Regions from separate parts of the Streptomyces sp. NPDC093097 genome, predicted to be linked through region 2. Evidence: riboswitches for the same ligand, from Rfam matches in the RefSeq annotation. Region 2 holds a riboswitch; each other region holds the start of a gene.

Region 1 (3,269 bases), on a different contig from region 2:
CGGACGTAGCGGGTGCCGTAGGACTGGACCCAGCCGTGCCGGGTGGCGAGGTAGCCGGTGAGCTGCTCGGCGAAGTACTGGACCATGTCGTTGCGTTCGGGCTCGCCGTGCACCAGGACGTCCAGGCCGGTCTTCTCCTGGAAGGAGATGACGTGCTGGATCTCGTCCTTGATGCGGTCCTCGTAGGCGGCGGTGTCGATGCGGCCGGCGCGCAGGTCGGCGCGGGCGGCCCGGAGCTCGTCGGTCTGCGGGAAGGAGCCGATGGTGGTGGTCGGCAGCAACGGCAGGCCGAGGTGGGCGCGTTGGGCGGCGGTCCGCTCGGCGTAGGGGTGGGAGCGGCGGGAGTCGGCGTCGGTGACGGCCGCGGTGCGTCCCCGTACGGCCGGGTCGTGGGTGATCGGGGAAGCGGCCCGGGATACCAAGTCGGCGCGGTTGGCCGCGAGTTCGGCGGCGATGGCGCCGGTGCCGTGGGTGAGGCCCTTGGCGAGGGCGGCGAGCTCGGCGGTCTTCTGGCGGGCGAAGGCGAGCCAGCGCCGGATCTCCGGTGCGATGTCCCGTTCGGCCGTCGCGTCGAGCGGGACGTGCAGCAGGGAGCAGGAGGCGGCCACGTCGACCTGGTCGGCCAGGCCGAGAAGGGTGCCGAGGGTGGCGAGGGAGTGGCCCAGGTCGTTGACCCAGATGTTGCGGCCGTTGACGACGCCGGCGACCAGGCGCTTGCCGGGCAGGCCGCCGGCCGCGGCGAGGGCGTCGAGGTTGGCGGCCGCGGCCTCGGTGAAGTCCAGCGCGAGCCCGTCGACCGGGGCCTTGGCCAGTACCGGGAGGGCGTCGCCGAGCCGGTCGAAATAGGAGGCGACCAGCAGCTTCGGCCGGTCGGTGAGGGCGCCCAGGGCGCGGTAGGCGCGTTCGGCGGCGGCCAGTTCGGCCGGGGTGCGGTCCTGGACAAGGGCCGGCTCGTCGAGCTGCACCCACTCCGCGCCCGCCGCGCGCAGGTCGGCGAGGACCTCGGCGTACACCGGCAGCAGCCGGTCGAGGAGCGTCAGCGGCTCGAAGTCGGCGGCCACGCCGGGGGCGGGCTTGGACAGCAGGAGGTAGGTGACCGGTCCGACGAGGACCGGCCGGGCCGTCAGGCCCAGGGCGAGGGCCTCCTTGAGCTCGGCGACCTGCTTGGTGGAGTCGGGGGCGAAGACGGTGTCCGGACCCAACTCGGGCACGAGATAGTGGTAGTTGGTGTCGAACCACTTGGTCATTTCCAGCGGCGCGGCGTCCTGGGTGCCGCGCGCCATGGCGAAGTAGCCGTCCAGGGGGTCGGCGGCGACGGCCGCGCGATGGCGCTCGGGGATCGCACCGACCATGACGCTGGCGTCCAGGACGTGGTCGTAGTACGAGAAGTCGCCGGTGGGGACCTCGCCGATGCCGGCTTCCGCCAGCTCCTGCCAGGTGCCGCGGCGCAGTTCCGCGGCGGTGGCGCGCAGGGCGTCCGCGGTGACGCGGCCCTTCCAGTAGCCCTCGATGGCCTTCTTCAGTTCCCGGTGGCGGCCCTGGCGGGGGTAGCCGTACACGGTGGCCCGTGCTGCCGCGGCTGCGGGCTTGGCGTTCACGGAGATCTCCTTCGCGAGATGAATCCCTGAGATCCCGGGGACGGGACGAGGACGCGAAGGGTGACGCACCGGACGGACGGACCTCGCACGGCGCGGTCACCCGACTGGTATGTACGCCGACCCGCCCTCGAGGTCACCGGGATGTCCGCGCACGGGTCGTCCGCGCACGGGCAGTTGGCAGGTCTTCGGACTCGCGGGCGCGCCCTCCTGAAGGAGGACACCTACTGGCCGTCGCTTCCCAGACCCGGTCGGGCCCAGTGCGTATGACGGCGGTCGTTCCCGCTCACCGCTGCGGGGCAGTCCCGGATTCCCACCGGGTTCCCTCTTGCGACGCTCCCGCCTGGCGGACGGGGCGAACCAGCTGCACCGCTCACTCTACGGGGCCCGGCCGCGGCGCGCAGGGTTCCGTCCATGATGTGGATCTTCCCTTCCCCCTGTTTCTTCCGGATTGCCGCTCTTTCCGGCGGGACGGTCGGATCGTCGATGAGGGCGATGCCGGCTCCACCGGTCCTGAACTGGGGGAGGAGCGAAGGCCGGTGGCTGGGCGTCAGGAACCACGAGCTGAGCGGATGCCTCATCAGCACCTCCAGGAACGAGGGGTTGCGGATCGCCCCTCCTGCGGCGCAGTTGCGGCGATCGCGCTGATACCGTCTCCGCCGAGGTTGGGGCACGTCGAGGGCGTGCCACGTACGGGGAGGACGACGCACCATGATGGGCCATTCGCATGCGATGAGCGGGGCACTGCTCTTCGCAGGCACCACACCGTTTCTGCCCCCGCTGCTGATGCACACGCATCTCCAGCCCCAGGAGATCCTGATGGGCACGGTGCTGTGCGCCGGTGCCGCGCTGCTGCCCGACCTGGACCACCACGACGGCACCATCGCCAACTTCCTCGGCCCGGTGTCCAAGACCCTGTGCCGCTTCGTGGCCTGGGCCTCCGGCGGCCACCGCCATGCCACCCACTCGCTGTTCTTCGTGGCCCTGATGACCGTCGGCAGCTGGGCCGGTGTGGAGTACCTGGGGCGGCCCTTCACCCTCGGGATGACCTTCTTCCTGCTGGCCCTCGCCGTGCGCGCGCTCAATCTCTGCCCGCCCGGCCACGGCTTCTCCGCCTGGGCCACGATCGTCGCGATGGCCGGCATCGGCACCGGCGTCATCGCCAAGTTCATCCCGTCGGCGCCCGGTTGGCTGCCGTACGCCATCGGGCTCGGCTGCCTGGCCCATCTGCTGGGGGACTCCATCACGAAGATGGGCGCCCCGTGGCTGTGGCCTCTGAGGAAGCGCTACGAGATCGTCATCATCAAGCACAGCGGCAACAAGCTGGAGACGGAGATACTGACCCCGATCATGGGCGTCGCCACCGTCGCCCTGCTCTGGTTCACGGCCTTGTCGCCGGACTCCTTCAGTTAGACCCCGGCCAGCCCCAGAGCCCCGCTTCCCAGCCCAGGCCCTGTCGTCGCACTTCCTTCCGGCGCCCGGAGGGAGGGCGACGGCAGGGCCTGGTGTCATGAACGGCCGATGCCGGACGCTGCCGGCGGGTTCCGGCCGTCGACGAGTCGCCGAGTCGATCAGTGGACGCATTGCGCAGCACGTGTCGATCGTGGGCTAACGACGGTCGGCGGCGCGGCCAGGCATGCTGTCAGCCGTCCCCCTGGTGCCGCTCGCCTCCCG
Region 2 (3,269 bases):
ATCGCCGAGGGTGCACAGCACCTCGTTGTCCGCGGGCAGCCGCCTGCGGGTCACGCCGCTGGCCACCATGGTGGCGTCGCACAGGATCGGCGCACCGGCGCGCAGCGCGGCCCGGGCACGGGCCACGACGCCCGGCGTGAAGGCCAGATCGCGGACCAGATCGACCATGCCGCAGGCGTGGATCATCCGGACCGCCACCCGGCTGGCGTCGGCGGGCAGTCCGGACAGGTCCGCCTCGGCGCGGATGGTGGCGAAGGACTGGCGGTAGATGGCCGCCCCGTCCTTTTCGTAGTCGAACGCGGTCACTGGGGCCTCGGGGTCGTGGAGTGCGGGGTGGAAGAGGGGTGGGGCGTACCGGAGGGGGACGCGGTTTCCCGTGGCACCGGGGCCGGTTCGGCCGTGGTGCGGGACACCGGATCCCGCGGTGGTGTTTCACGTGAAACGGTGCCCGGCCGCGAGGTTTCACGTGAAACCGGCGGCGGGGCAAGGGTGTTGGGGCGTACCGCGGTGGTGCGGTACCCGTCGGACGTGGCCAGGACATCGACCCAGGCACCGTGCGGATGACCGCAACGCCGAGCGCAGCCCGACCAGTGCACGGGCAGTCCACCGGGCAGGCCGGGGCCGTCCGCCGGGACGGTCAGGCCCTCGGCGAGGGCGGCCGCGGCATCGCTCCGCACGTCCGTCAGGGACTTGGCGCAGCCGGGAAGACCGGTGCAGGCGGTGACCCCGCGCCACGGGGAGGCCGGGTCGGTGACCAGCCCGGCGGCGGCGAGGTCGGACAGCCGTCGGGCCGCCGCGGCGGCCGGCAGGCCGGGGAGGACGATGCCGCGCCAGGGCGTGAGGCGCAGCGCGCCGGAGCCGTCCGCGGCGGCGACCTCGGCCAGCAGCCGCCACTGGGCCACCGTCAGCCGGCCGAGCGGCGCCAGGACCACGAGGGCGCGGCGGCCGTCCGGACCCTCGACCGGGCCGGGCGCGGTGGGGTCCGGGTACGGCGCCGCCGGCCGCGGGCCGGGCGCCCCGGCGTACTCCGCGGAGATCCCCGCGGACCGCAGCGCACCGTGGACGTCCTGGGCGGTCAGCGGCCGTGCGGCGGGGAGTTCGCGGACCCGCCAGGCGCCGCTGCCGCTCGCCGTGGCGGCGGCCAGGAAGGTCTCGGCGGCGGTCAGCGCCGCCCGCGGGACGTCGTCCGCCGCGATCCGCAGCGCCGTCCGGTCGTCGCCGACCCGGAGCAGCGCCCCCTGCCCGGACGCCGCTCCCGGCGCGGACGCGGTGGCCGCCGCGGCCGGCCGGACCGATTCTGCGAGCAAGGTCACATCGCCGCCGAGGCCCGCCACATCGCCCCGCCCGTCGTCGAGGACGAAGAGGAAACGGCCCGAGAGCGCCGTCGCCGGCTCGCTCGCGCACAGCAGCGCGTCCAGGCTCCGGGCCCACAACCGCACGTCGGAGGGGGTGTGCCGGTCCAGCCCGGCCAGCGGCGAGGCCAGGATGTTGCGGATCCGCTCATGGCGTACGGACGGCAGCAGCCCGGCGTCGGCGAGGAGGTCGGCGAGGGGGCCGCCGCAGTCGTCGGGCAGACCGCGGAGTTCGACGTTGCCGCGGGAGGTGAGCGAGAGGTGGCCGTCGCCCAGACGCTCCGCGGCGTCCGCCAGCGCGTCGGCCTGATGAGACGTCAAGTCCCCTGCGGGCAGCCGTATTCGGGCGAGGCTGCCGTCGGCGGCGGAGTGCAGCCGCAGCGCTCCCGGGCAGGCGTCACCGCGATCCCGCACCGGCGGTCCGGCCCGGTCGGGGCGTGAAGAGGGGGAGGGCGGCATGGCGGCGAGCATACCTACGCCACCGGACCCGGAACCGGGGCGAGGGGGCGTGCGGGACGGGTTCCCGACGCCCGCTCCCGCAGCGTGCCCGCAGCCCTTACTATGCAGGTCGGCGGGTCGGCTGACCCGCCGGACGCCAGCGACGGCGCCAGGGAGGAAGCCCGGTGAGAATCCGGCGCGGTCCCGCCACTGTGAACCCGGCCACGGCCGGGTGAGCCAGGAACTCCCGCCGTCCATACGACCACCCGGGGCGTGGACACCCCGAGGAAGGGCTGCGCCGTGATCCTGCTGTTGTCGACCTCGGACACCGACCTGCTCAGCGCTCGCGCGGCCGCGGGCCCCGTGCCGTACCGGCTCGCCAACCCCGCCCGCCTCGACGTCGCCGAACTCCCCGGTCTCCTGGAGGGCGCCGACCTCGTCGTCGTCCGCCTGCTCGGCGGCCTGCGGGCCTGGCAGGACGGCCTGGACGTGCTGCTGGCCGCGGACCAGCCCCGCCCGGTCGTGGTGCTCACCGGCGAACAGGCCCCCGACGCCCAGCTCATGGAGGCCTCCACGGTCCCCGTCGGGATCGCGGCCGAGGCGCACGCCTACCTCGCGCACGGCGGCCCGGCCAACCTCTCCCAGCTGGCCTGCTTCCTCAGCGACACCGTCCTGCTCACCGGCCACGGCTTCGAGCCGCCCGCGACCGCCCCGTCCTGGGGCCCGCTGGAGCGGCCGGCGTCAAAGGCGACCGGTCCGACGGTGGCCGTGCTCTACTACCGCGCCCACCACATGAGCGGCAACACCGCCTTCGTGCACGACCTGTGCGACCAGATCGAGCGCGCCGGCGGCCGTCCGCTGCCGCTCTACGTCGCCTCGCTGCGCGCCCCCGAGCCGGAGCTGGTCGAGGAACTGCGCGCGGTCGACGCCGTCGTCACCACCGTCCTGGCCGCCGGCGGCACCAAGCCGGCCGAGGCTTCCGCGGGCGGCGACGACGAGTCCTGGGACGCCGGCGCGCTGGCCGCCCTGGACGTGCCGATCCTCCAGGCCCTGTGCCTGACCGGGTCGCGGGCCTCCTGGGAGGCGAACGACGAGGGGCTCTCCCCGCTGGACGCCGCCTCGCAGATCGCGGTGCCCGAGTTCGACGGGCGGCTGATCACCGTGCCGTTCTCCTTCAAGGAGGTCGACGAGGACGGCCTCCCGGTGTACGTCGCGGACGCCGAACGGGCCGCGCGGGTCGCCGGGATCGCGGTCCGGCACGCCCGGCTGCGGCACATCCCGGCCGCCGAGAAGCGGCTGGCGCTGGTGCTGTCGGCCTACCCCACCAAGCACTCCCGGATCGGCAACGCGGTCGGCCTGGACACCCCGGCGAGCGCCGTCGAACTGCTGCGCCGCCTGAAGGCCGAGGGCTACGACTTCGGCAGCGAGCCGGTGCCGGGCCTCGCGTCCGGCGACGGCGACGAGCTGATCTACGCCCTC
Region 3 (3,269 bases), on a different contig from region 2:
GCGGTCGCCCACGGCTGCGCCCTGCCCGCCGACGCCCGCCGCGTCCGCTCCGAGATCCTTCACGACGACCGCGCACTGGTCACCATGGCGCTGGTCACCGAGACCGGCGGAGACGACGACGCCGAGCGTGCCAACGCGGCCCTCGCCAAAGACCTGGGCCTGCGCACGGCGCGGCACTTCTCCGGCTCCCTCTCCGCGGCCCGGCTGCGTGACATCGGCGCGCTCGTGCCCGGCACCACCGTCATTCACGGCAACGGCATGAGCGCCGAGGAACTGCGGATCGTCGCCGATGCCGGCGGCAGCGTCTCCGTCTCCGCCCCCATCGAAATGATCATGGGGCACGGCTACCCCATGACGCATGCGGCCAAGGCCGTTCCCGGCCTGCTGGTCAGCCTGAGTGCCGACGTCGAGACGACCGTCTCCGGCGACATGTTCTCCCAGATGCGTGGCGCTTATCAGGCCGCCCGCCGTGCCTGGCACCACCAGCAGCGGCCCGTCACCGCCCCGGTCGGCGTCCGCGACATCTTGCGCATGGCCACCGTCGACGGAGCCCGCAGCCTCGGCCTGGAAGGCCGTACCGGTTCCCTCACCCCCGGCAAGCAGGCCGACCTGCTCGTGCTGCGCGCCGACCGTCCCGACGTGGCCCCCGTCCACGACGCCTACAGCACCGTCGTTCTCCAGATGGACCGCTCCCACCTCGACACGGTCCTCGTCGCCGGCCGGCCCCACCTCGTCGACGGCCGTCCCTGTGCGGACAGTGCGGCACTGCTGCGGGACGCGGCCCAGGCCACCCGGCGACTGCGGTCGCCGAAGGCCCGTTGACGCCCAAGTCCGGTCCGGCAACCGGACGTTGGACTCCCCCGTCCCCTTCGGACAGCCGGTCCGTCGACACCGGCCGGTCAGGTGGCGTGGCGGCTACCGCGGCTCGGTGGAGGGCCGTCGCACCTCGAAGAAGAAGCACCCGTATTCCAGTGCCCTGACGTGTACGAGCACCACGTCCGGGTCGCTGAACGCCTCGTCGAAGGCCGCGTCGAAGCCGGTGGTGGCGTCGGCCGGAATCTCCAGGAGGCGTCCGCCGGCGATATGGCCCCGGGCGTCGTAGCGGCGCACGGTGCGCAGGGCGCCCGGCCGATCGAAGGGGTAGCCGTCGCCGGGGGTGAACCCCTCGCATTCCTCGGCGTGGATGAAGACGGGGCCCTGTTCGTCGTAGGCGCCCGGGAGGGCCCCGCCGGCGGCGGCCCAGCGTCGCAGCGGGGCGTAGGAGACGAGGGCGATGCGCTCGCCGGGCCTGGTGGGGCGCAGGCAGCAGCGCAGCGGGGAGCCCGCGTCGTCGTCGGTCACGGTGTACGGGGCGCAGGGGCGGCCCGCGTCATCGGCGATCCGCAGTTCCTTGAGGACGGCCGGGTCTACGGGGAGCACGGTGTACCTGGTCATGTGCTCATGCTGGCTCGGCGCACGGGCGAGTGCTGGCAGGAAACGGACGTCGCGTTGGCGCGCTTCCGTATGCGGGGGCTTCGGACGGCCTTCAGCCGCCCAAAGCCCTCGCTGGATTCACGGACCGCGTGCCGCCTTGTCTACCCTGTACCGGCAGCTGGTTCGCCCCGTCCTCCAGGCGGGGTGTCGCAAGAGGGAACCCGGTGGGAATCCGGGACTGCCTCGCAGCGGTATGTGGGAACGACCGCCGTCATCGAGCACTGGGTACACAGGGTGCCTGGGAAGCGACGGTCAGTAGGTGTCCCGTCCTTCGGTACGTGCCCACGAGTCCGAAGACCTGCCACTGCCGGTGCGGGGTGAGATCACGAGATCGCCGCGCACACGTCCACAGCGTCCCGGTCGCGGGGCCGTTGAGCGAGTGGTGCGGTTCCGCCCCGCCGTGCCTGGTGGTGCGCGGGGCCCGCCTCGCGTGCACGGTCCGGCGCCGGTTCTCACGACGACTCGCGAAGGAGAGTTTCGTGCCCGGTGAAGCAAGCGCTTCCGCCCTTCCCGCCCTCAGGACACCGAGCCCGGAGGGGTACTGCGTCCTGCTCAAACACGGTGAGATCTTCCTCAAGGGCCGCAACCGGCACCGCTTCACCGAGCGGCTGCACGACAACCTCCGCGGCGCGCTGCGCGGGGTCGGCGGCTCCACCTGGATCAAGTCCCTGCAGAACATCACCGTGCTCGGTGGCCAGGTCCCGCAGGACGTCCTCGTCGAGCGCGCCCGCCGGGTGATCGGGTTCAACGCGGTGGAGCCGGCCCTGCGCGTCCCGAGCACCGTCCAGGCCATCACCGAGGCGGTCGTGGGCGCGGTCGCCGGGGCCCGGGCCGAGCGGCCCGCGATCACCTTCGCGGTGCGGGTCAAGCGCCGGAACAAGGACTTCGAGATGACCTCCTCGCAGTTCGAGCGGTTTCTCGGGGCGCGGGTCCTTGCGGCCCTGGGGCCGGTGCCGGTGAACCTCTCCGCTCCGGACGTACGGGTCTCGGTCGAGATCGACCACAAGGAGAGCTACGTCTCCTGGGTCCGTCTTCCGGGCCAGGGCGGGCTGCCGGTCGGTTCCAGTGGGCGCGCGCTGGTGTTGCTGTCCGGCGGGTACGACTCGCCGGTGGCGGCCTACCGGGCGATGCGCCGGGGGCTGCGCTGCGACTTCGTGCACTTCACGGGCGCGCCGTACACCAACGCCGCTTCGCTGTACAAGGCTTATGCCCTGGCCCGTGAGCTCAATCGCTACCAGCCCGGCGGGCGGCTGCATGTCATCGCCCTGGGCCATGCGCAGAAGCAGTTGGCGATCGCGGGGGCCGGCCGGCTCCAGGTCGTCGCGCAGCGGCGGCTGATGGTCCGCACGGCCTCCGCGCTGGCGGGCCGCCTCCGGGCGGAGGCGCTGGTGACCGGCGACAGCCTGGGGCAGGTGGCCAGCCAGACACTGGCGAACATGGCCGCCGTCGACGAGGCGGCCACCCTGCCGGTCCTGCGGCCGCTGGTCGGCTGGGAGAAGCAGGAGATCATCGACGAGGCCCGGTCCATCGGCACCGCGGAGATCTCCGTGCTGCCGGACGAGGACTGCTGCCAGCTCCTCGCGCCGCCCCGGGTCACGCTCCGGGCCGGTCTGACCGACCTGCGTTCGGTGGAGAAGCGCCTCGACGTGGACGACCTGGTGGACGGCCTGCTGCGTGACGTGCAGGTCATGCACCCGGGAGAGAGCGTCGAGGAGGCGGCGTCGGAAGACGGGCCGGAAGGGGCGGTCGGCCGCGAGCACACCGGGCCGGCCGTGTGCGCGACGGGACAGCCCGCG

The links. A riboswitch is a leader RNA that binds a small molecule or an ion and turns the genes downstream of it on or off. The one in region 2 is predicted to bind cobalamin.
Region 1: it holds a riboswitch for cobalamin, as region 2 does, so the genes downstream of both, metE (5-methyltetrahydropteroyltriglutamate--homocysteine S-methyltransferase) here and cobN (cobaltochelatase subunit CobN) in region 2, are expected to answer to the same signal.
Region 3: it holds a riboswitch for cobalamin, as region 2 does, so the genes downstream of both, thiI (tRNA uracil 4-sulfurtransferase ThiI) here and cobN (cobaltochelatase subunit CobN) in region 2, are expected to answer to the same signal.

The regions. Positions count from the first base shown of each region.
Region 1 covers NZ_JBIVOW010000001.1:520,640-523,908, forward strand. The annotation lists gene metE (5-methyltetrahydropteroyltriglutamate--homocysteine S-methyltransferase) at 1-1,598, opposite strand, end outside; cobalamin riboswitch at 1,757-1,975, opposite strand; gene ACIQE0_RS02130 (metal-dependent hydrolase) at 2,307-3,008, shown strand.
Region 2 covers NZ_JBIVOW010000026.1:34,582-37,850, forward strand. The annotation lists gene ACIQE0_RS32960 (precorrin-8X methylmutase) at 1-306, opposite strand, end outside; gene cobG (precorrin-3B synthase) at 303-1,823, opposite strand; cobalamin riboswitch at 1,907-2,058, shown strand; gene cobN (cobaltochelatase subunit CobN) at 2,091-3,269, shown strand, end outside.
Region 3 covers NZ_JBIVOW010000005.1:370,181-373,449, forward strand. The annotation lists gene ACIQE0_RS11840 (amidohydrolase family protein) at 1-822, shown strand, start outside; gene ACIQE0_RS11845 (DUF1203 domain-containing protein) at 916-1,434, opposite strand; cobalamin riboswitch at 1,576-1,794, shown strand; gene thiI (tRNA uracil 4-sulfurtransferase ThiI) at 1,953-3,269, shown strand, end outside.